DNA from 4 places in the Streptomyces sp. NPDC008150 genome. Region 3 is predicted to be linked to each of the others. Evidence: riboswitches for the same ligand, from Rfam matches in the RefSeq annotation. Region 3 holds a riboswitch; each other region holds the start of a gene.
The links. A riboswitch is a leader RNA that binds a small molecule or an ion and turns the genes downstream of it on or off. The one in region 3 is predicted to bind S-adenosylmethionine.

Region 1: it holds a riboswitch for S-adenosylmethionine, as region 3 does, so the genes downstream of both, thrC (threonine synthase) here and ACFZA0_RS24760 (ABC transporter permease subunit) in region 3, are expected to answer to the same signal.
Region 2: it holds a riboswitch for S-adenosylmethionine, as region 3 does, so the genes downstream of both, ACFZA0_RS25125 (putative leader peptide) here and ACFZA0_RS24760 (ABC transporter permease subunit) in region 3, are expected to answer to the same signal.
Region 4: it holds a riboswitch for S-adenosylmethionine, as region 3 does, so the genes downstream of both, ACFZA0_RS03885 (aminotransferase class V-fold PLP-dependent enzyme) here and ACFZA0_RS24760 (ABC transporter permease subunit) in region 3, are expected to answer to the same signal.

What each region holds. Positions count from the first base shown of each region.
Region 1 is NZ_JBIBHJ010000004.1:379,384-385,135, forward strand. Features, by position in the region: gene ACFZA0_RS13415 (MoaD/ThiS family protein) at 1-148, opposite strand, end outside; gene thrC (threonine synthase) at 145-1,434, opposite strand; SAM riboswitch class I at 1,452-1,598, opposite strand; gene ACFZA0_RS13425 (glucosyl-3-phosphoglycerate synthase) at 1,851-2,795, shown strand; gene ACFZA0_RS13430 (trehalose-6-phosphate synthase) at 3,161-4,573, shown strand; gene otsB (trehalose-phosphatase) at 4,644-5,519, opposite strand.
Region 2 is NZ_JBIBHJ010000011.1:27,252-33,003, forward strand. Features, by position in the region: gene ACFZA0_RS25115 (LLM class flavin-dependent oxidoreductase) at 1-328, opposite strand, end outside; gene ACFZA0_RS25120 (MFS transporter) at 321-1,754, opposite strand; SAM riboswitch class IV at 2,394-2,506, shown strand; gene ACFZA0_RS25125 (putative leader peptide) at 2,539-2,658, shown strand; gene ACFZA0_RS25130 (ABC transporter substrate-binding protein) at 2,863-4,494, shown strand; gene ACFZA0_RS25135 (ABC transporter permease subunit) at 4,497-5,456, shown strand; gene ACFZA0_RS25140 (ABC transporter permease subunit) at 5,453-5,752, shown strand, end outside.
Region 3 is NZ_JBIBHJ010000010.1:281,459-287,210, reverse strand. Features, by position in the region: gene ACFZA0_RS24770 (transporter substrate-binding domain-containing protein) at 1-599, opposite strand, end outside; gene ACFZA0_RS24765 (ATP-binding cassette domain-containing protein) at 710-1,507, opposite strand; gene ACFZA0_RS24760 (ABC transporter permease subunit) at 1,504-2,505, opposite strand; SAM riboswitch class IV at 2,915-3,023, opposite strand; gene ACFZA0_RS24755 (glutathione S-transferase C-terminal domain-containing protein) at 3,090-3,986, opposite strand; gene ACFZA0_RS24750 (putative leader peptide) at 4,209-4,373, opposite strand; gene ACFZA0_RS24745 (transcriptional repressor) at 4,570-4,989, opposite strand; gene katG (catalase/peroxidase HPI) at 5,245-5,752, shown strand, end outside.
Region 4 is NZ_JBIBHJ010000001.1:891,495-897,246, reverse strand. Features, by position in the region: gene ACFZA0_RS03905 (NYN domain-containing protein) at 1-962, opposite strand, end outside; gene ACFZA0_RS03900 (hypothetical protein) at 995-1,234, opposite strand; gene ACFZA0_RS03895 (rhomboid family intramembrane serine protease) at 1,391-2,152, shown strand; gene ACFZA0_RS03890 (Lrp/AsnC ligand binding domain-containing protein) at 2,149-2,430, shown strand; gene ACFZA0_RS03885 (aminotransferase class V-fold PLP-dependent enzyme) at 2,534-3,982, opposite strand; SAM riboswitch class IV at 4,174-4,290, opposite strand; gene trpD (anthranilate phosphoribosyltransferase) at 4,424-5,488, opposite strand; gene ACFZA0_RS03875 (cytochrome b N-terminal domain-containing protein) at 5,657-5,752, opposite strand, start outside.

The DNA of each region.
Region 1 (5,752 bases), on a different contig from region 3:
GGTCGTCCAGGACGCGGGCGGCGATGCCGGCGTGGTTCTTCTCCAGGTCCGCGATGACCTCGCCGAGGCTGGCGCCCTCGGCCGGGACCTCGGCCTTGCCGCCCGTGTAGGTACGCAGAATGGTCGGGATGCGAACGGTCACGCTCATGCGAGGCCAGCCTCTCGGAAGGAGTCCAGGTTGGGACGGATCGTCGCGGTGAGGCCGGTGCCGGCGACCGCGTCGAGCGTCTTGAGGCCGTCGCCGGTGTTCAGCACGACGGTGGTCAGGGTGGGGTCGAGCGCGCCGCTCTCGATGAGCTTGCGGGTGACGCCGACGGTCACGCCGCCCGCGGTCTCCGCGAAGATGCCCTCGGTACGGGCGAGCAGCTTGATGGCGTCCACGATCTGCGGGTCGGTCACGTCCTCCACGGCGCCGCCGGTGCGGCGGGCGATGTCGAGGACGTAGGGGCCGTCGGCGGGGTTGCCGATGGCGAGCGACTTGGCGATGGTGTCGGGCTTCTGCGGGCGCACCACGTCGTGGCCCGCCTTGTACGCGGCGGACACCGGCGAGCAGCCCTCGGCCTGGGCGCCGAAGATCTTGTACGGACGGTCCTCGACGAGGCCGAGCTCGATCAGCTCCCGCAGCCCCTTGTCGATCTTCGTGAGCTGCGAGCCCGAGGCGATCGGGACGACGAGCTGGTCCGGCAGCCGCCAGCCGAGCTGCTCGCAGATCTCGTACGCGAGGGTCTTGGAGCCCTCCGCGTAGTACGGGCGGAGGTTGACGTTGACGAAGCCCCAGCCCTCGCCGGCCGGGTCGCCGATCAGCTCGGAGCAGAAGCGGTTCACGTCGTCGTAGTTGCCCTCGATGCCGACGAGCTCGCCGCCGTAGACGGCGGCCATGACGACCTTGCCCTGCTCCAGGTCGTGCGGGATGAACACGCAGCTGCGCAGTCCGGCGCGCGCGGCGGCGGCGCCGACCGCGCCCGCCAGGTTGCCGGTGGAGGAGCAGGAGAGGGTGGTGAAGCCGAAGGCGCGGGCCGCTTCGAGGGCCTGGGCGACGACGCGGTCCTTGAAGGAGTGCGTCGGGTTGCCGGAGTCGTCCTTGACGAACAGGCCGCCGGTGATGCCCAGTTCGGCGGCGAGGCGGTCGGCCTTGACCAGCTTGGTCCAGCCGGGGTTGATGTTGGGCTTGTCGGCCACGTCGGCGGGGACGGGCAGCAGCGGCGCGTAGCGCCAGATGTTCGCGGGGCCCGCTTCGATGCGCTTGCGCAGTTCCTCGGTGTCGTACGCCGAGAAGTCGTAGGCGATCTCCAGCGGGCCGAAACACTCCTCGCAGGCGAAGACCGGACCGAGCGGGACGCGGTGGCCGCACTCGCGGCAGGACAGCGCGGCGGCGGGGCCGAGATCGACCGATCCGGCGGCTTGGGAGGTGTTTGCGGCGGTCTGCACAGCCATGGAGGGGAGGCCCTTTCTCCTCATCTTCCTCACGGCGCACTTCGCCGTGAGACGGATTTGGCACCTTCCCGAGCCGGGAGCCTCGCCGCGCGTACGCACGAGAACCGACTGGAGGGTTGCCGGGGCTTCAACGGGCCGTGTCCCTCTGCCCCTCTGGATGAGCGGTATTCGGTTGTGGGTGCGGGCGGCCTACGACATGCGATGGTCATCCGCGTTGTTCAAGACTGTAACCGAAGGCCAGGACAGTTGAGATAGCCGTCCGCACCGCGAGATGGATCACACCCGGAGACGGGGCGGGCGGTCCGGTCCGAACGAGCCGGATCCACGAAGATCCAGTAGGGACATTCCGGAGGGTTCTCCCGACCGCGTCCCGTGTCCCGCATCCCGCGCCTGTCGCACTTACGTGAGGAGCCGCCGTGCTGGAAGAAACCGAGCGCTGGCTGAGCACACGCTCCTGGTCCGTGACCGATCGCCCGCTCCACAAGATCCTCGCCGCGAAACGCGCCTCGGGTTCGACGGTCAGCGTCGTGCTGCCCGCGCTGAACGAGGAGGCGACGGTCGGTGACATCGTCGCCGTGATCCGTCACGACCTCATGCAGCAGGTCCCGCTGGTCGACGAGATAGTCGTCGTCGACTCCGGGTCCACCGACCGCACCTCCGAGGTGGCCGCCGCGGCCGGCGCCCGGGTCGTGCACCGCGACGACATCCTGCCGCGCATCCCGACCGTGCCGGGCAAGGGCGAGGTGCTGTGGCGCTCGCTGCTCGCCACCGGCGGCGACATCGTGTGCTTCGTCGACGCCGACCTCAAGGAGTTCTCCAGCGACTTCGTCACGGGCATCGTGGGCCCCCTGCTCACCGACCCGGACGTGGACCTGGTGAAGGCGATGTACGACCGTCCGCTGGGCGGTGCGGCCGGCCAGGGCGGCCGGGTCACCGAGCTGATGGCGCGCCCGCTGCTGAACATGCACTGGCCGCAGCTCGCCGGGTTCGTGCAGCCGCTCGGCGGCGAGTACGCGGCCCGCCGCTCGCTGCTCGAACAGCTCCCGTTCCCGGTCGGGTACGGCGTGGAGCTGGGCATGCTGGTCGACGCGCTGCACCTGGTGGGCCTCGACGCCCTCGCCCAGGTCGACGTCGGGGTGCGCAAGCACCGGCACCAGGACGGGCAGGCGCTGGGCCGCATGGCCGCCGCGATCTACCGCACCGCGCAGCTCCGGCTGGCCCGCGGGCACCTGATCCGGCCCGCCCTCACGCAGTTCGAGCGGGGGGCGGGCGGTTTCGAGCCGCGGACGTACTCCGTGGACACCGAGGAGCGCCCGCCGATGGCCGAGATCGCCGAATACACCGCCCGCAAGGTCGCGTGACGTCCGTACGCCGCGGGGACCGACCCCCGCGGCGTACGGACGTCGACGGCCGGGCGGGCCCCGACGGGAAACCTCGGCGTGGCCGCCGGTGCGCGGTACGCGCGGGCCGCCGGCGTCCGGTGCGCGCGCACCGGACGCCGCCTCCCGTCCGGCCGCGCGGCCCGGTACGCGCGTACCGGCCGGAAACCTGCGGGCGGTCACGGTGACACGCCCGACCCGTGCGGAAATCCGGCCGAAAGCAGTCGGAAAGCGGCACGAAAGCGGACAGGGAGTGACCGACTCCGCCGGTTGTATACGGACTGGCCGCTTCCATCACGGCATGTCCGTACGTTTGAGCGGTTGGGGGCCGGGCTAAGTTGAGGCGTATGGCTTCCTCAGCTTCCTCCCCCGGCGCTGCCCAGGTGCTGGTCGCGTCCAACCGCGGTCCGGTCTCGTACGACGTGCGGGAGGACGGCTCCCTGCAAGCCCGCAGGGGCGGCGGTGGACTGGTCTCCGGCCTCTCCGCCATCGGCCCCGACGCCGGGGCCCTGTGGGTCTGCTCGGCGCTCGGCGACGGTGACCGCGAGGCGGTGCGCCGGGGTGTCGGCGAGGACGGCGTGCGGATGCTGGACATCCCCGCCGACGTGCACGAGGACGCGTACCACGGCATCGCCAACTCGGTGCTCTGGTTCGTCCACCACATGCTGTACCAGACGCCCCTGGAGCCCGTCTTCGACGCGGAGTTCCGCCGCCAGTGGGCCAACTACGTCGCCTACAACCGGGCGTTCGCCGAGGCGCTGGCCGAGGAGGCCGCCGAGGGCGCGGTCGCCATGGTGCAGGACTACCACCTCACGCTGGTGCCCGGCATGCTCCGCGAACTGCGGCCCGACCTGCGCATCGGCCACTTCTCGCACACCCCGTGGGCGCCGCCGGAGTACTTCCGGATGCTGCCCGACGACATCGCGCGCCAGGTCCTCGACGGCATGCTCGGCGCCGACCGGCTCGGCTTCCTCACCCACCGCTGGGCGGACGCCTTCACCGCCTGCGCCGAGCAGTTCGCCGACGGGCTCGGCGGCACCCGCGTCGGCGTGCACGGCCTCGGCGCGGACGCCGACTTCCTGCGCCGCAGGGCGCACGAGGACGACGTCGAGCAGCGGATGGCCGCCCTGCGCGAGGAGATCGGCACGGCACCCGACGGCTCCGCCCGCCGCACCGTCGTCCGCGTGGACCGCACCGAGCTGTCGAAGAACATCGTGCGCGGGCTGCTCGCCTACCGGCAGCTCCTGGAGGACGAGCCGTCGTGGCGCGAGCGCGTCACGCACGTCGCCTTCGCCTACCCCTCGCGCCAGGACCTCGCCGTCTACCGCGACTACACCGCCGAGGTCCAGCGGGTCGCGGACGAGATCAACGAGCAGTACGGGACGGCCACTTGGAAGCCCGTCGTCCTGCACGTGAAGGACGACTTCGCGCGCTCGCTCGCCGCGTACCGGCTCGCCGACGTGGCCCTCGTGAACCCGATCCGCGACGGCATGAACCTGGTCGCCAAGGAGGTGCCGGTCGTCTCCGACGAGGGCTGCGCCCTGGTGCTGTCGCGGGAGGCCGGCGCGTACGAGGAACTGGGCGACGACTCCCTCACCGTGAACCCGTACGACGTGAGCGCGACCGCGCGGGCCCTGCACGAGGCGCTCACCATGGCGCCGGGCGAACGCGCGGAGCGCACGAAGCGGCTGTCCGCGGCGGCGACGGCGCTGCCGCCGGCGCAGTGGTTCCTCCAGCAGCTGGACGAGCTGAAGGGCTGACCCCGCGCGACGCGGAGGGGCCCGGACCGGCGCACGGTCCGGGCCCCTCCGCGTCGCGCGGCCCGCGCGGTCAGCCCAGCCGGGACGCCAGCGCCGACAGCAGGGCGACGACCCCCGCCGGGCCGTCCACCACCAGGTCGGCGCGCTCGGCGAGTTCGGCGACCTCCGACGTGCCGCTGCACACCAGCAGGCCGGGCACCCCCTCGGAGCGCAGCTTCTCGACGGCGGCGAAGGCCGGCAGGTCGCCCAGGTCGTCCCCCGCGTAGAGCACCGCCCGCGCGCCCGTCTCCCGTGCGTACTCGGTGAGCGCGACGCCCTTGTCCATGCCGGGCGGGCGCAGCTCCAGGACCATCCGGCCCGGCTCGACGATCAGGCCGTGGCGGGCGGCCAGTGCGCCGAGCGGGCCGCGCAGCGCCTCGAAGGCGGCCTGCGGGTCCGGCGCGCGGCGGGTGTGCACCGCGACCGCCCGGCCGCCCTTCTCCTCCACCCAGGCGCCCTCGGCGGCGCCCGCCGCCTCCAGGAGGGCGGGCAGCTCCGCGCGGACGGCCGCGACCCCGGGGTGCGGCTCGGGCGCGGTGACGGTGTTGGTGACGGCGTCCCAGCGCTCGGCGCCGTAGTGGCCGAGGACCACGAGGTGCTCCAGGCCGGGCACCTCCGCGAAGCCGCCGTGCCGCACGGCGACGTCGGCGGGGCGGCCGGTGACCACCGCGACGGAGGCCAGCTTCGGGGCGAGGGCGGCGAGGGCGGGCACGGCGTCCGGGTGCGCGCGGGCCTGCTCGGGGTCCGGCACGATCGGCGCGAGGGTGCCGTCGAAGTCGAGCGCCACGACCGCCCCGGCGGGGTGCGCGAGAACGGCGGCGAGGCCGTCGCGCCCGGCCCGCGTCGCGGGCTCCGGGAGGGGGTGCGGCGGGTGCTGGGGGTTCGTCGAGTCCGTGGGGGTGCCCATACAGCGACCCTATCCGCGAGGTGCGGGAGGTACGCCTGACGCACCCGCGCGGAACGGGACGGCGCCGCCACCGGGACGACGCCGGGGCGGGGCGCCCGCTCCGGTCCGGTGCCCCCGGGCGGCGCGTACCGGGACGGCGCACTCGGCCGCCCCGAACCCCGGCCGCACCGACACCAACGTCCGGCGGGCGCGTCCGGCTCGACCCCGCCGTGCGGCCGTGCGGCGAGGGGCGG
Region 2 (5,752 bases), on a different contig from region 3:
GGAACGGCTCGGTGGTGGTGGTGTGCAGGGTGGGGGCGAGCCCGAGCCGGTCGGTGGCGAGCGTGAGGAACGCGGCCCGGCTGCCCGCCTCGATCCGGCCGGCCGGACCGGCCGCCGGTCCGGTGGCCGGCGGCAGCGGCGCGTCGGCCAGGGTGAGCAGCGCGTACCCGGCCTCCTCCGCCGAGGCGGCCGCCTCCCGCACACCGCGCGGGGTGAGTCCCGCCCCGGCGCTCCGGCCCGGGTGGCGGGCGGCGGCCGGGTGGGCGCCGTCGCCGTCGGCCTCCAGGGCGAGGTGCAGCGCGGGCGGTGCGGTGTCGTGGTCAGTCATGAACGGTGCCTCCGGTGGACGGGTCACCGGCCGACACGGGAGCCCGGTCGCCGGCGGGACGGTGGTCGGAGCCTTCGGCGCGGCCGCCCGGCCGGTCGGGGCCGGACGCCGGCAGCGGGCCGGGGAAGGTGCGGGCGGAACCGGGAGAGGAGTGGACGGGGGCCGGGGAGGTGCGGACGGGGGCGGTGACCGGGCCGGCCGGCGCGGCCGCGAGCCGGTGCGACAGCCACAGCGCCACCCCGAGCGCCGCGAGGACGGCCGCCGCGGCGCCCGAGGCCATCCCCCAGCGCACCCCGGCGTGTTCGGAGACCCAGCCGATCACCGGGCCGCCGACCGGGCTGCCGCCCATCGAGATCACCGTGTAGACGGCCATCACGCGCCCACGCATCGCGTCGTCCACCTCGGACTGGACGAACGCGCTGACCGCAGTGTTGAGGATCATCAACGCGCATCCGGTCGGCAGCAGCAGCGCGAGGAAGGCCGGGTACGACGGCATCAGCGCGGCCAGCACCTCGAACGCGCCGAACAGCACCGCTCCGGCGACGACCGTCCGCACCCGGGGCGTGATCCCCCGGGTCGCGGCAAGGGTGCCTGCAACGGTGCCCACGGCCAGGGCGGTGTTCATGAAGCCGAGACCGTCCGAACCGACGTCGAAGACCCGTCCGGCGAACAGCGTCAACGTGGTCGGGAAGCTGACCGCGAAGGTCGCGGCGAGCCCGAAGACGGTGAAGACGCCCACGAGTTCGGGCCGTGAGCCGACGTACCGCAGTCCCTCCCCACCCGCCTTCCGCCACGGCGGCGGGGCGGCCGCCGGGGCGTCCGCGGCCCTCGGCCGGATCGACGCCACGCCCGCCAGGACGGCCGCGAAGGAGGCGGCGTTCAGGGCGAACACCCAGCCGGTACCGATCACCCCGATCAGCACACCGGCAACGGCCGGGCCGATCAGCCGGGCGGCGTTCAGCGACAGGATGTTCAACCCGGCGGCCCTGGGGATCAGCGGCCGGCCCACCAGTTCCCTGACGAAATACAACCTGGCCGGGTTCTCCACGGTGAACACCGCGCCCAGCGCGAAGGACAGCACGTACAGCAGCCAGAGCGGCGCGTACCCGGACAGCACCATGACGGCCAACAGCACGGCTTGCGCCGCGTACAGCGCCTGCGTCCACAGCAGCAGCCGGCGCCGGTCGTACCGGTCGGCGATCACCCCGCCCCACAGGCCGAACAGCAGCACCGGGGCGAACTGGAGCCCCGCGACCCAGCCGAGCGCCGTACCGCTGTGGGTGAGGGTCAGCACGAACCAGTCCAGCGCCACGCCCTGCATCGCGCTGCCGATGTTGGAGACCAGTCCCGTGCTCCAGTAGATCCGGTAGTCCCGGACCCGGAGCGCGGCGAACACCCCAGTGGGTTCGGCGTCGTTGACAGCCATGGGCCTTCCTTCGCCACGAGCGGCGGGCGGTCGTGGGCGGGCGGTCGCGGGGCGGGAGCGCGGTGCGCGCGGGTGGGTCCGCGCGGCGGCGGGCAGTCCGTCCGGTGTTCCGTCTCCCGTGCCGCGCGGCGGCCCGCCCCGCGTTCCTGTCCGGCGCCGCGTCCGGTGTTCCGCCCCCGTTTCGCCTCGCGGTCCGTCCTGGTGGAGGTCCGCGCGGGACGTGGGGGCGACGTGCCCCCAACAGGGCTCAGCCAGTGCTCAACCGGGGCTCGGCCGCGGCTCGGCGCGCCGGCGGCGGCCGGGACGGCGGGCCCGACGGGCGAAGGGAGGGGGGAAGCGAACCCGAACGCGGCGAACCGGCCACGTATCGGCAGAGGAGGGAAAGGGCGAACCGGGCGGGGCGGTTCAGCTACAGGTCTGGTCGAACTGATCTGCGCGGCGACCCGCCCAGAACGGGTCCAGCAGCACGGTGGGTGCCTGCCCTGCGATCTCCATGCCCCGGATCAAAGCACACGGCCTGTGCAGCGTCCACCGACCGTCCCGCCCTCTGAGACAGGACGACTTTCTTCGCGCGGGATCCCGTTTTCGGAGGCTTCCGGGCATTGACGTCCGAGGAAACCGCTCCATACGATCGCGGCCGGCATTGAGTGTCAGCGTCAAGCCCTGGCTCGCTGACCGGCAACCCTCCACCGCGGTGGGGTGCTCCAGGTGAAAGCCCGGCGGGATCACCGGTGATCCCGCAAGCGCGTGGCCCCGTCGGGGCCGGAGACCGAGGGGGGAACGCATGCGGCAGCACCACGCCGGCCAACGGGCCTCCTCCTCCGTCGCCATGGTGTTCTCCCGGCTCTCCCGGCGGCGCCACATCGACCTGAAGCGCTCCACCAGCTGTCTCTGTCACGCCTGACGCGCTTCCCCCACGCCGCCTGACGAACAGTCACCGGCCGTCGGCTCCGCACGTTTCCCGTCCCCGTGTCACCACCTGCCCAGGGCTCCGCCCCGTCGTACGCGTCCGCCGTCACCGGCGTCCGCCCGCCGGGTCCGCGCGCTCCGCGCCGGCGTGCCCGCACACGCCTGCGCACCCGGCACTCCGATTGAGGAGAACCTCTTCGTGACCGTACTTCCGGCACTCCCGGCCAGAACCACCCGATGGGCGGCGCTCACCGCCCTCCTGACCACCAGCATCCTGCTGACCGCCTGCGGCACCGGCGGTGACGGCTCGGGCAGCGGCTCCTCCGACGCCAAGCCGAAGTCCGGCGGCACCCTCACCTTCGCGGTCAGCTCCGACGCCGGCTGCGTGGACCCCCAGCAGGTCGGCAGCAACGACACCATCTACTCGGTGCGCCAGATCGTCGACTCGCTCACCGACCAGGACCCGAAGACCGGCAAGATCGTGCCGTGGCTGGCGAAGAGCTGGGAGGTCAGCGACGACGCCACCACCTTCACCTTCCACCTGCGGGAGGGCGTCACCTTCAGCGACGGCTCCAAGCTCACCGCCCAGGTGGTCAAGGACAACTTCGACGCGGTGCCCGACCTCGGTCCGCTGGCCTCCCTCGCCCAGGGCTACCTGGCCGGCCTGAAGAGCACCACCGTGGTCGACCCGAACACCGTCAAGATCACCTTCGCCGCGCCCAACGTCCAGTTCCTCCAGGCCACTTCGACGCACTCGCTGGGCATCGAATCCGCGGCGAGCGTGAAGAAGACCCCGCAGCAGAAGTGCAGCGACGGCGTCAGCGGCTCCGGTCCGTTCGTGCTGGACAAGTACTCCCAGAACCAGTCGGTCACCCTCTCCAGGCGCGCCGGCTACAACTGGGGCTCCTCGCTGTGGGCGAAGACCGGTGAGGCCTACCTCGACAAGCTGGTCTTCAAGGTCGTCCCGGAGGCGGGCGTGCGCTCCGGCAGCCTCCAGTCCGGCCAGGTCGACGCGATAGGCAGTGTCGGCAAGGCCGACGAGACCGCCCTCCAGGGCGGCCAAGTCAACCTTCAGCGCCGCGCCAACCCCGGTCTGGTCTTCGGCCTGACCGCCAACAGCTCCCGTCCCGCGGTGAAGGAGACCGCGGTGCGCCAGGCGATCAGCTACGCCCTGGACCGCAAGGAGATCGCCTCCACGGTCTTCCCTACCGGCACCCAGCCGGCCACCAGCGTCCTCGCGCACACCACCCCCGACTACACCGACCTCTCCTCGGAGCTCACGACGGACCCCGCCAAGGCCAAGTCCCTGCTGGACGCGGCCGGCTGGAAGGCCGGCAGTGACGGCATCCGTGCCAAGGGCGGCAAGAAGCTCAGCCTGAGCATCGTCTGGATCCCCAACGCGGCCACCAACCAGCCCGCCCTGGAGCTGATCCAGCAGCAGCTGAAGGCCGTCGGCATCGGCACCACCCTCAAGCAGGTCCAGCTCCCGCAGTTCGCGACCGTGCTGGCGGGCGGCGACTTCGACCTCTCCTGGGGCAACGTGACCCGGGCCGACCCGGACATCCTGCGCGGCCAGTTCTCCACCAGCCTCACCAACTTCTACCGCCTGCCGAAGAGCCCGCTGGACACCACCCTGTCCGAACAGGCCGGCGCCGCCGACACCGCCAAGCGGTCCCAACTGGTCGCCGACGCTCAGAAGGAACTCATCGAAAACGCCTACACGGTCCCCGTGGTGGAGCTCCAGACCCAGCTGGGCGTGTCCAAGAAGGTCCACGACCTGAAGTTCGACGCCTCCAGCCGGATCCAGCTGCACGACACCTGGATCGGCTGACCGTGCGCCGCTACGTGGTCAAACGTCTGGCCCAGGCGGTCGGCGTCCTGTGGGCGGCCTACACGGTGGCCTTCCTGGTCCTGGACTACCTGCCCGGCGACCCGGTCACCGCGATGGCCGCGGGCGGCCTCGACTCCGGGCCGGTCGACCCGGAGCGGCTCGCCGCCCTGCGCCACCAGTACGGCTTCGACAAGCCCGTACTGCTCCAGTACGCGGACTACCTGGGCCGGGCGGTGCGGGGCGACTTCGGGGACTCCGTCTCCACCGGCCGCCCGGTCACCCGGACCCTGGCCGACGCCCTGCCGCAGACGCTCCAACTGACCGGCGCCGCCCTGCTCCTCGCGGTGCTCCTGGGCGGCGGCCTCGCGGTCGCCGCCACTTACACCTCCCGGCGGTGGCTGCGGCAGTTCCTGCTGTCGCTGCCACCGCTGGGGGTGTCCGTCCCCACCTTCTGGGTCGGCCTGCTGCTGGTGGAGGCGTTCTCCTTCCGGCTGCACTGGTTCCCGGCGTTCGGCAACGACGGGGTGCCCGGCCTGGTCCTGCCGGCCCTGACCCTGGCCGTCCCGACCGGTGCCCAGATCGCCCAGGTCCTGGCCAAGAGCCTGCTCACCGCGCTCGACCAGGCGTACGTCGAGACCGCGCGGGCCAAGGGCGCCGGGCGCACGCGAATCCATCTGCGGCACGCGCTGCGCAACGCCTCGCTGCCCGCCCTGACCGTCGTCGGACTGCTGGTCGGCCAGCTGATCGCCGGCTCCGTGGTCGTGGAGACGGTGTTCTCCCGCGACGGCCTCGGCCGGGTGACCGCCTCGGCGGTCACCGTCCAGGACATCCCGCTGGTCCAGGGAGTCGTGCTGTTCGGCTCGCTGATCTTCGTGGCGAGCAACCTGCTCGTCGACCTCGTCTACCCGCTGCTCGACCCTCGGATCGTGGTGGCCTCCGGCAGAAAGGCGCGCCTCGCATGAGTCAGAGCCTTCTCGGCGACCCGGCCGAGACCGCCCTCGCCCCGGCCCGGCAGGCCGGTCCGCAGACGGAGGCCCCCGCCCCCGGACCGGCGCGCCGCCGCCCCGACGTCCGGGAGGTACTGCGCTTCCTGGGCGGTCGCCCCGGCCTGCTGCTGTCCGTCGTCATCCTCGTCCTGATCGTCCTGGCCTCCTTCCGGCCGGACCTGTTCACCTCCCAGGACCCGCTGAAGGGCGTGCCCTCGCACAACTTCAGTGCCCCGAGCGCAAGTCACTGGTTCGGCACCGACGAACTCGGC
Region 3 (5,752 bases):
GAGTCGACGGCGACGGTCTTGCCGGCGAGGTTCTCGTAGTCGCCGTCGAAGTTCCAGGTGCTCTTCTTCGTCACCTCGAAGCCGACGTTGTCCTGGCGGTAGGAGGCGAAGTCGTACTTCTGCTTGCGCTCCTCGGTGTCGGTGATGTTGGCGAGCGCGATCTCGGTCTTGCCGCTGTCGATCCCGACGAACATGTTCTCCCAAGTGGCGTTCTGCAACTGAGGCTTGAGGCCCAGCACCGCCGCCACCAGCCGTGCCAGGTCGGGCTCGGAACCGGTGAGGGTCTTCTGGTCGGAGCCGACGTAGGCGAGCGGCGGGAAGCCGTCGGGCAGTGCGCCGACGCCGATCGTGAGCGTGCCGTCCTTCTTGACGCTCGCGGGCACCTCGGCGCTGATCGACTTGACCTCGGACACCTTGAGGGTGGCTTCCTTCGCGGCCCCGTTGGAGAGCTGTCCCACGGTCACGCTGCCCGCGGTGTCGGTCTTCGTGGCGGCGTCGCTGTCGCCCCCGCAGGCGGCCAGGGCCCCGGCGAGCGAGACGACGGCGGTGCCGGCGGTGACGGATCGGAGGAGTCTGCTGCGAAGGCTGAGGCTGGGCATGGCTGTCCTTGTCGGTGAGCGGTGAGCGGTGAGCGATGGGCGGACGGTGGGACGTGGGACGGTCTGCACGGCGGGCGGTGCGGTCGCGGCGCGGCGGCGCACCGCCGACGTCACAGGACCCGGCTGAGGAAGTCGCGGGTGCGTTCGTGCTGCGGGTTGTCCAACACCTGGGCGGGCGGCCCCTGTTCGACGATCCGGCCCTCGTCGATGAAGACGACGCGGTCGGCGACCTCGCGGGCGAACCCGATCTCGTGGGTGACGACGAGCAGCGTGGTGCCGCTGGTGGCCAGGTCCTTGATGACGGCCAGGACCTCGCCGACGAGTTCGGGGTCGAGCGCGGAGGTGGGCTCGTCGAAAAGGATGACGCCGGGCCGCAGGGCCAGTGCGCGGGCGATGGCGACGCGCTGCTGCTGGCCGCCGGAGAGCTGGCGCGGGTAGGCGTCGGCGCGGTCGGCGAGACCCACCCGGGCGAGGAGTTCGCGCGCCAGTTCCTTCGCGGAGGAGCGGTCGAGCCGTCCGGTGGCGACCGGCGCGGCGGCCACGTTGTCGAGGACGGTCAGGTGCGGGAACAGGTTGAAGTTCTGGAAGACGAACCCGATGCGGCTGCGCTGCGCGAGGATCGCGCGCTCGCTGAGTTCCTTCAGACGCTCGCCCTGCCGGCGCACGCCGATCAGTTCGCCGCCGACGCTGACGTGCCCGATCTCGGGCCGCTCCAGGTGGTTGACGACGCGTAGCAGCGTGGACTTGCCGGAGCCGGAGGGGCCGAGGATCACGGTGACCTCGCCCGGACGGACCGTCAGATCGATGCCCTGGAGCACGCGTTGGGTGCCGTACCACTTGTGGACGTCCCGGATCTCGACGGCCACGGGGGCCGTGCCGGCGGGGGCCGCGGGGGCGGTGGTGCTCATACGGCGGTCTCCTTGCGCACGCGCTCGCGCAGGTCGCCCAGGCCGGTGCGGAGCTTCTGGAACGGGGTCGGCGGCAGGGTGCGGGTGGCGCCCCGGGCGAAGTACCGCTCGACGTAGAACTGGACGACGGACACGGCGCTGGTGAGGATCAGGTACCAGACGGTGGCCACGAGCAGCAGCGGCACGATGTCGCCCGGGTAGGTGGATCCCATCGTCTGCACCGAGCCGAACAGGTCGAGCAGCGACACGTAGAACACCAGGGACGTGCCCTTGATGAGGCCGATCAGCTGGTTGACGTAGTTCGGGGTGATGGAACGCAGTGCCTGCGGCAGGACGATCCGGGTGAACTGGTAGCGCTTGGGCAGTCCCAGCGCGGAGGCGGCCTCGTGCTGGCCCTGGTCGACGGAGAGGATGCCGCCGCGGACCACTTCCGACGCGTACGCGGCCTCGTTGAGGCTGAGCCCGACGACCGCGACGGTCATGTCGGTGGCGAGGCGGGACTCGTCGAAGCTGACGAAGGACGGGCCGAAGGGCACGCCGAGGCTCAACGTCTGGTACAGAGCACTGAAGTTGTAGAGGAAGATCAGGACGACGATCAGCGGGACCGAGCGGAAGAGCCAGGTGTAGACCCAGCTCACCGAGCGCAGGACCGGGCTCGCGGACAGCCGGCAGACGGCGAGCAGCACTCCGCCGAGCAGCCCCAGCACGGCGCTGAGCGCGGTGACTTCGAGGGTGACGACGAGTCCGTCGAGGACGGTCGGCCGCAGGAACCAGTAGCGGAAGCGGTCCCACTGGTAGAAGGGGTTCGTGGCCAGCCCGTGCACGACCTGCGCCAGCAGGACCAGGACCACGGCGGTGGCGATCCACCGCCCGGGGCGTCGCAGGGGCAGGACGCGCTGCGCGACGGGGTGCGCGGCGGAGCGCTTCTCGGCGGACGCGGTTCCGGCGTCGGTCGGCTCGGCGGCCACGGATACGGCGGCGCCCGGGGGTTCACTCATGACGGCTCCAGCGGAGGCGGACTCCCCCGGGTCTGCCGTGCTCGCGTCACGTACCGGCGGCTCGCCCGCGGGGCTGTGGAAGGCATCGCGGGGACGGGACGGTCACGGAGAAACGCACGGAACCGGGGGCTGGCGGACAACGGCACACCGTCTCGGCGGTGTTCGTCGGGGATCCGGAGACTGCGGGACGGCCAGGTGCTGCGAGGAGAGGGAAACCGCGATGCGGTGTCAGCCTCGACAGCGGGCACGGCCCGGTGCGGTACACAGTGCGCTGTTGACGCGGAGCAGATCGACGGCGCGATCGGCGACGAGCGGTTCGGCGGACGGCTGTACGCAGCCCGCGGGACGGCCTGTCGCCGTCCGGGGGGCTGCGTACATGTCCGTCACCGTCACCGTTCCGGCCCGTCGGGCCTCGCGCTTACCGAATCACTTCCGGTCCGGTCGTCACCTGGGGCACCCCACCGCGGAGCGAGGGTTGCCGGTCAGCAAGCCAGGGCTTGTCGCTGACGCTCATGACCGTTCTGGGCGATAGTTAAGACAGGCGTGCGAGCGGATGTCAACGCCGGTCCACCTGCTGGTACGGCTCAGCAGTCGTCGGGGCGGGTGTCGTGCGCGGGTGAACTCCCCGCGTACGCGGCCCAGTCGAGGATCCGGACGGCGGCTCCGGCGGCCTCCAGGCCGCGGCAGCCCGCGCGGTGGCGGCGGTCGATGCCGGCCAGGTCGAGATGGGCGCCGAAGGCGGGGTGCGCGGTCAGCGCCCGCGCGTAGTCCCACAGGACGCGGTGGGCGGCGGCGCGGCGCACGGCGTCGGCGTCCAGGTGGTTGCGGTGCACGGTGTCGAGCCGCACCAGGGCCGTCCACAGTTCGATGTCGGCGGCGGTGGGCGCCTGTCCCGTCACGTGGGGGCCGGCCCCCACGAGCTGCTCGGCGGAGGCGAGGGCGGCGTCCAACTCATCGACGGCGGCGGCACGTTCGGCCTCGGTGGCGTCGGGCCGCCCCGCCCGCTGGGCGGCGCCGTCGATGCCTTCGGAGCAGAGCCGCTCGACGCTCTGGACGACGGACTCGGCGCCGCACGGGTAGAGGTCGGCGCGGCCGTCGCCGAAGTGCCGGGCGAGGTCGCGCATGATGTCGGGCGCGTGGGTGCTGACGATGCGGCCGGACCAGTCGTCGCTGAGCACCGGTTCGAGGGCGGGGCCGGAGTAGTGGTGCATGCTCGCCTCGTACAGCGGGCGCAGCACGGTGTGGCCGCCGTCGGGGCCGTCGGGCACGGCGGGCAGGAAGGTGACCGGACAGATGTCGTCGAGCGCGAGCAGCCGGTGGGCGACGGCGATGCGCAGGCCGCCCGGACAGGCCGTCGAGAGGTGGATGCGGTAGCGGCGCGGCACGGCGTAGTGGCCGCTGCGCGCGTCGCGTCCGATACGGCCGCGGAACGCGGGCACCGGGCGGCGGGACGGGTGCGCGGTGAGGTGCGTGACGGACATGGGTCTCCCGGGGTGGGGCGCAGGCGGCGCGGCATGGAGGACGGCCGGACGGCACGTCGTGGACGGCGGTTGCGGCGGTGCGGCGGGCGGACGTCCGCGGTGCGCGTCGCGCGGCGGGGCGGCGGGCCCCGTCCGCGCGCCGCGCACGCGCGGGAACGCCCGGGGCCGGCCCGTGGCGGGCGGGCGCCGGTACGTCGTCGTCCGGGCGGGAGGCGCGTCGGCTCAGCCGACGCGTCCGATCGCGCTGCAGACCCGCAGCAGGTCGATGTGGCGGCGGGAGGTCAGCAGGGGCGAGGCCGGTGCGGGCACGGCGGCCGGGGGTACGAGGGGCAGGGGCCCGCGCGGGGTACGCCGCCCACGGCCGGTGACCGCCTCGGGACGCCCCATATTTCCCTACCTGTTCACTAGGATTCCTCGACGAGTGTCGGACGGCCCGGATCACCCGTCAAGACCGCGTCCACCGATCGGTCACCGGGGCGTTCGGCCCGCCGGGCGGGGAGGGGCCGGGCCGCCCCGGCGCGACGGGCCGGCTGCCGCCCGCCGCCCCGCGGACGTCGACTCCCCGCCGGCGACGGCCCGTTGATCACGCCGTGGCGGCGCACCCCGGGCACAGCCCGCGGTACGTCACTTCCGCCTCCGAGACCGCGAACCCGAAACGCTGGTCCGCCGGGAGGGCGGAGAGCGGGTCGCCGACGGGGTGGACGTCGCGGATGGTGCCGCAGACCGAGCAGACCAGGTGCTGGTGCGGGCGGTGGGCGTTGGGGTCGTAGCGCTTGGCGCGGCCCTCGGAGGTGACCTCCATCACCTCGCCGAGGGTGACCAGTTCGCCCAGGGTGTTGTAGACGGTCGCGCGGGAGATCTCGGGCAGGAGCCGGGCCGCCGCCGCGTGCACCTCGTCGGCCGTGAGATGCACGTGATCGCCGTCGAGGACCTCGGCGACGACACGGCGCTGGGAGGTCATTCGCCAGCCACGTCCACGCAGTCGCCCCAGCAGGTCACTCATATTGGTTCACCTATCTCAAGTGCGGTGGGACGGGAGACGTCTCGCCGGTAACGTCCGGCTTGCGAGCCGATACGGATTTGGCGCCCTTCTTGACTTGGACTCTGTCCATCGTAGGATCAGTTCCGGCGACAGCCAAGAACCCCCGGTCCACCGGTACGGCAGGAGACGCACCCCCCGCCCCGAACGGCCCCGGGTCCTGGCGCCGCACCCTCAAGCTCCAGAGCTCAGCGATCTGCCAGGTCCGGAAGGATTTCCATGACTGAGAACCACGACGCAATCGTCACCGAACCCAAAGCCGAGGAGTCGGGCGGCTGCCCGGTCGTGCACACCGCGCGCGCCCCGCACCCCACGCAGGGTGGTGGCAACCGTCAGTGGTGGCCGGACCGGCTGAACCTGCGCATCCTTTCCAAGAACCCGGCCGTGGCGAACCCGCTGGGCGAGGACTTCGACTACGCGACCGCGTTCAAGTCGCTCGACCTGCCGGCGGTGAAGCGTGACCTCGCCGAGGTGCTGACCACCTCGCAGGACTGGTGGCCCGCCGACTTCGGCAACTACGGCCCGCTCATCATCCGCATGGCCTGGCACAGCGCCGGCACCTACCGGATCAGCGACGGCCGCGGCGGCGCCGGTGCCGGCCAGCAGCGGTTCGCCCCGCTGAACAGCTGGCCGGACAACGCCAACCTCGACAAGGCCCGCCGTCTGCTGTGGCCGGTCAAGAAGAAGTACGGCCAGAACATTTCCTGGGCCGACCTGCTGATCCTCG
Region 4 (5,752 bases), on a different contig from region 3:
AGCAACTGGTCGAGGATCGCGGGGTCGTGCTCGGACAGCGCCCGCGCCGCGATGTCCTTCGGGGTCATCCGGCCCGGCTCCACCGCGTCCACGGTCTCCGCGGGCCGCACCGACACGGGCGGCAGGGCCAGTTCGCGGCGCAGCCCCTGCGCCGCGTCCAGCACCGTGTCGAGCAGCAGCCGCAGCCGCACGTCCTCGACGCTGCGTCCCTCGCGGGCCGCGCGCCGGGTGGCCTCCAGGGTGGCCTCGACCTCCCCCAGACGGGACTTGAGGCGGCGGCTCTCGCTCTCGGCGGCGGACACCCGGCCCTGGCCCTCGGCGCGCTGCGTCTCGGCCTCGGCGCGCAGCTTGCGCAGCGCGGCCTCGCCGCGCTTGACGTCACTGAGCGCGGCACGCAGCTTGCGCTGAAGCGATTCGGCTTCCCGCCGGGAGACGTCCAGTTCCGCGCGCAGCCGCTCCGTCTCGGCGCGCACCGCGTCCCGGGCGGCGGCCAGTTCCTCCTGGAGACGCCGCACCTCGGCCCGGGTCTCCTCCTCGACGCGCTCCGCGTCCGCCCGCTGCGCCTCCTCGCCGGCGGCGGTCACGAGCTTCACCCAGCCCGTGGGCCGCAGCACGTAGGCCGCGGCCGCCACGTCCAGCGGGTCCGCGGCCGGGGGCGGCGAACCGGCGTCGAGGGCGCCGCACAGCTCCGGCTGCGCCTCTCTGAGACGCTCGCCGATGCGCTGGCGGAACAGCGGTTCGGTCTCCAGGGCCGCGGCCATGGCGTTACCGGCGAACCTGGCCCGCCGGTTCGGCGCGAACCGCGCGTACTGCCGCAGCTGGGACGGCAGTTCGGCGACCGTCAGGCCGCCGAAGCCGTCGGAGACGATCTGCACCACCCGGCGCCGCACGCCGTCGGGCAGCGGACGGTCGAGCATCTCGGCGGGGCCGTCCTCCGGCCCCCCGCCAGCGCTCTCCACCATCCGTCACCCCAATGTTCGCGGGGCCCGCTCCGTCAGGAGCCGGCGCCCGGCCTGTCCACGAGTTCCACCTTGTCCACCGCGTTGCACCAACGGCAGCGCACAGAGTCGATGGTCTCACTGACCACCTCGCGCTCCTCGACGTTCGGCTCGCCCGCGAGGTCGAGGTGGACGTACTCCACGACCTTCGAGGAGCGCGTCACGTCGAAACGGGTGAGATTTCCGCAGAGCGTGCAGCGCCACCGCGTCGCGGCGGTCGGCAGGGGAACCGTCATCGTGGCTGTTCGCTTCCTTCTGGTGTCCGTGACACGCCGGTCTCTCCCGCGTGTGTGGCTCGTAACCCTACGGCCTGGCGGGTACTCGCCGCTCGGCCGTCCGCGGCGGCGAGGCGGTCCGTCCGCACGCGTCCCGTTACGTCATGCTCTGTAGGCATGATCGGCATCGGTAAGTGGAGCGGGTGGACCGGGCGGGGCCCGTGGGCGGGCCGGTTCGCGGCGGCGCCCGTGACGTACGGGCTGATCGCCCTGTGCTGCCTGGTGTTCGCGGTCGGCCCGTCGTCGGGACTCGACCCGGCGTACGGCACGGGGGACGCGCTGGCGGCCGCGCAGCAGGCCTGCTTCCGCCGCTGGGGCGTGATTCCCGCCGAACTGTTCGAGGGGTCGCCCGGCTCGCTGGTGACACCGCTGACCGCCCTGTTCGTACACGGGAGCTGGGTGCACCTGCTCGGCAACATGCTCTTCCTCTACGTCTTCGGCGTGCTGACCGAGGAGCGGATGGGCCGGGTCGAGTACACGCTGTTCTACCTGGTCTGCGGGGGCCTGGCGCTGCTCGGCTACGCGATCGCCAACGCCTCCTCCGAGCAGACCCTGGTGGGGGCGTCCGGTGCGATCTCGGCGGTCCTCGGCGCCTTCCTCGCGCTGTTCCCCCGGGCCCGGGTGACGAGCCTGCTGCCGTTCCTGCTCTTCCTGCCGCTGCGCTTCCCGGCGTGGGTGGTGCTGCCGTTCTGGCTCGCCCTCCAGTGGACGGCCGCCCGGCAGGCACCGCAGGGTCCCGGGGTGGCGTACCTGGCGCACGTGGTGGGCTTCGCGCTGGGGTTCGGCTACGCGTGGGTGCGATTCGGCCGTACGACTAGAGTGAAAGCCGCCCTGCACAACGTCGCAGCGCCCGCCCCCGAGGGAGAGAACCTGCCGTGATCACCGCGATCGTCCTCATCAAGACCAGCGTGGATCGGATCCCCGAGATCGCCGAGGCGATCGCGGCGCTGGAGAGCGTCAGCGAGGTCTTCTCCGTCACCGGCACCTACGACCTGATCGCCATGGTCCGGGTGCGGGAGCACGAGGAGCTCGCGGACGTCATCCCCGGCCGGATCAGCAAGATCCCCGGCGTCGAGGGGACGGACACCCACGTGGCGTTCCGCACGTACTCGCAGCACGACCTGGAGGCGGCGTTCGCGATCGGCCTCGACGCCTGAGCGCGGGGCGCGGGAGCGTTCGAACGGCGGCGGCGCGGAACGGTGCGGGCGGTGGTCCGCCCCCGTTCCGCGCCGCCGCCGTTCACGCGGTCCGCGAGGGTGCTCAGACCGCCGGCACGCAGCGGCCCTCCTCGGTCCGGTACTGCCACTTGGCACCGTCCCGGACCAGCTCGGTCACCGCGGTGACGAAGCGCTCGACGTGCTCGTCGGGGGTGCCGGCGCCGAAGCTGACACGGATGGCGTTGAGCGACTTCTCGCCGGGCGCGGCCTCGGGGGCACCGCACTCGCCCTGGGTCTGCGGGTCGCTGCCGAGCAGGGTGCGCACCAGCGGGTGGGCGCAGAACAGGCCGTCGCGCACCCCGATGCCGTACTCGGCGGACAGCGCGGCGGCGAAGTGCGAGCTGTTCCAGCCCTCGACGACGAACGAGATGACGCCGACGCGGGGCGCGTCGTCCCCGAACAGCGACAGCACACGGACCTCGGGCACCCCGGCCAGCCCGGCGCGCACCGTGTCGATCAGGTGCTGCTCACGGGCGACGAGCGAGTCGAAGCCGGCCTCGGTGAGCGCCTTGCAGGCGGAGGCGATCGAGTAGGCGCCGATCACGTTGGGCGAGCCGGCCTCGTGGCGGGCGGCGCTGTCGTGCCACTCGACGTCCACTCCGCCGTCGGTGCGGCGGCTCACCCGGCGGCTCGCGCCACCGCCGGCGAGGTACGGCTCCGCCTCGCGCAGCCAGTCGGCGCGGCCGGCCAGCACGCCGGAGCCGAAGGGCGCGTACAGCTTGTGTCCGGAGAAGGCGACCCAGTCGACGTCGAGGTCCCGCACCGACACCGGGTGGTGCGGGGCGAGCTGCGCGGCGTCCAGGACGATGCGGGCGCCGTGGGCGTGCGCGGCGGCGGCGAGTTCGCGCACCGGCCACAGCTCACCGGTGACGTTGGAGGCGCCGGTGACGCAGACCAGGGCCGGGCCGTGCGGGTCGCGGGCGGCGAGGGCGCGCTCCAGGGTGGCGACGGCCTCGCCGGGGGTGCGCGGCGCGTTGAGGTAGGTGACGCGGGCGTCGCGCCACGGCAGCAGCGAGGCGTGGTGCTCGGTCTCGAAGACGAAGACCTGGCAGCCGGCGGGGACGGCCGCCGCGAGCAGGTTCAGGGAGTCGGTCGTGGACCGGGTGAAGATCAGCTGATCGTCCTCGCGGCAGTCGAGGAACTCGGCGACGGTGCGCCGCGCGTTCTCGAACAGGTCCGTGGAGAGCTGCGACAGGTAGCCGGCGCCGCGGTGCACGCTGCCGTAGTACGGCGCGTAGGCGGCCACGTCGTCCCACACGCGCTGGAGGGCCGGGGCGCTCGCCGCGTAGTCGAGCGCGGCGTAGGTGGTCTCGCCGCCCGTGACGAGCGGGACGGTGACGTCCCGGCCCAGCACCGGCAGCGGCGCACAGGCGGCCGGGTCGGCGGCGGCGGGCAGCTCGGCGGAGGCCGTGGCGGCGGCGACGGGGAGCTCGGCGGAGGCCGTGGAGGCGGTGGAGGCGGTGGAGGCGGTGGCAGAAGCGGTGACGGACATGGCTGAACTCCCGGAGACGGCAAGGCGAAGCCCGCCGTGCGGCCCGCGCACCCGGACAGGGTGGGGCACGGCACGGAGGAAGGGAAAAGGGTGTGCGGAAAGGGGGCTCGACGCCCTAACGCATTCGCTTGCTCACGAGAGACTCCCTCGGTGACCAGGACCCCTGGCCCCGCACTGGGGAGTGCGCGAGGGGTCCGCGCTTGCCGTGGACCTTGCTGTCCACCGCCTGGTCTTCACCCGGGGCACCCCGCCACGGACGGAGGGTTGCCGGACAGTCGGCCGGGGCCTCATGACTGTCACTCATGACCTGCCGAAAAACGTACGTGAGGCGTCCGCCGCCGCGCAACCCGCGTCCGGATGCCGGGACGGCCCCCTCGAACGGTGGACGTCCGAGGGGGCCGCGGGGTGCCGAGGGGGCGGGTACGAGGCGGGTACGCCGGTTCAGCGGTTGCTGGCCGCCGCCCAGCGCTGCAGCGTCTGCCCGGCCGCCCCCGAGTCGATCGACTCGGCGGCCCGCTCGATGCCCGTGCGGATGCGGTCCACGAGGGGCGCGTCGCCGCCGTCCAGGGCGGCCAGCGCCGCCGCGGTGTTCAGCAGCACGGCGTCGCGCACCGCGCCCTTCTCGCCGGCCAGCACGCGCCGCGCAACGTCGGCGTTGTACGCGGGGTCGCCGCCGCGCAGCGCGTCGACGGCCACCAGTTCGAGGCCGACGTCCCGCGGGTCGAAGGGCTCCTCGGTGACCTTGCCGTCCCGGACCACCCACACGCGGGAGGTCGCGGTCGTCGTCAGTTCGTCGAGTCCGTCGTCGCCGCGGAAGACGAGCGAGGTGTTGCCGCGCTCGGCGAACACCCCCGCGACGATCGGCGCGACCCGGGCGTCGGCGACTCCGACGGCCTGCGCCCTCACCCGGGCCGGGTTGGTCAGCGGGCCGAGGAAGTTGAAGGTGGTGCGGATGCCCAACTGGCCGCGGGCGGCGGCCACATGACGCAGCGCCGGGTGGAACTTCACCGCGAAGCAGAAGGTGATCCCGGCCTCCTCCGCGACCTCGACAACCCGCTTCGGGGTGAGCTGGAGGTTGACGCCGAGCCGCTCCAGGACGTCCGAGGCGCCGGACGCCGAGGACGCGGCGCGGTTGCCGTGCTTGACGACCTTCGCCCCCGCGCCGGCCGCCACGATCGCCGACATGGTGGAGATGTTCACCGTCTTCGCGCCGTCGCCGCCGGTGCCGACGATGTCGACGGTGGCGCCGGGGATCTCGATGACGTTCGCGTGCTCGTACATCGCCCGGACCAGACCGGTGATCTCCTCGACGGTCTCGCCCTTGGCGCGCAGCGCCACCGCGAACCCGGCGATCTGCGCGTCGGTCGCCTCGCCGCGCATGATGCGGTCCATCGCCCAGGCCGTGTCGTCGGCGCTCTGGTCGCGGCCCTCCAGCAGCCCGTCGAGCACGCGGGGCCAGGAACGGCCCGCCGCGGTAGTGCCTCCAGCGGGGGTCACAGCGCTCATTTCGCCGCTCCTGGGTTCCGTCCCCCTCGGGGGACACATGTCGGGGCACCCGTCGTCCCGACGGGCACGGGTCCACCCTATCCAGCCCCGGGCACGGCGAAGGGCCCCGCCCGGACAACCGGACGGGGCCCTTCGCCGTGGCGTGGCGACGCCTCGACGATCGGACGATCAGTGGTGGCCGTGGCCGCTCGTGATCTCCTTGTACTCCTCCGAGGTGGGCTTCGCGATCTGCCCGTCCTCGCCGTAGTACGACTTGCTCAGCTT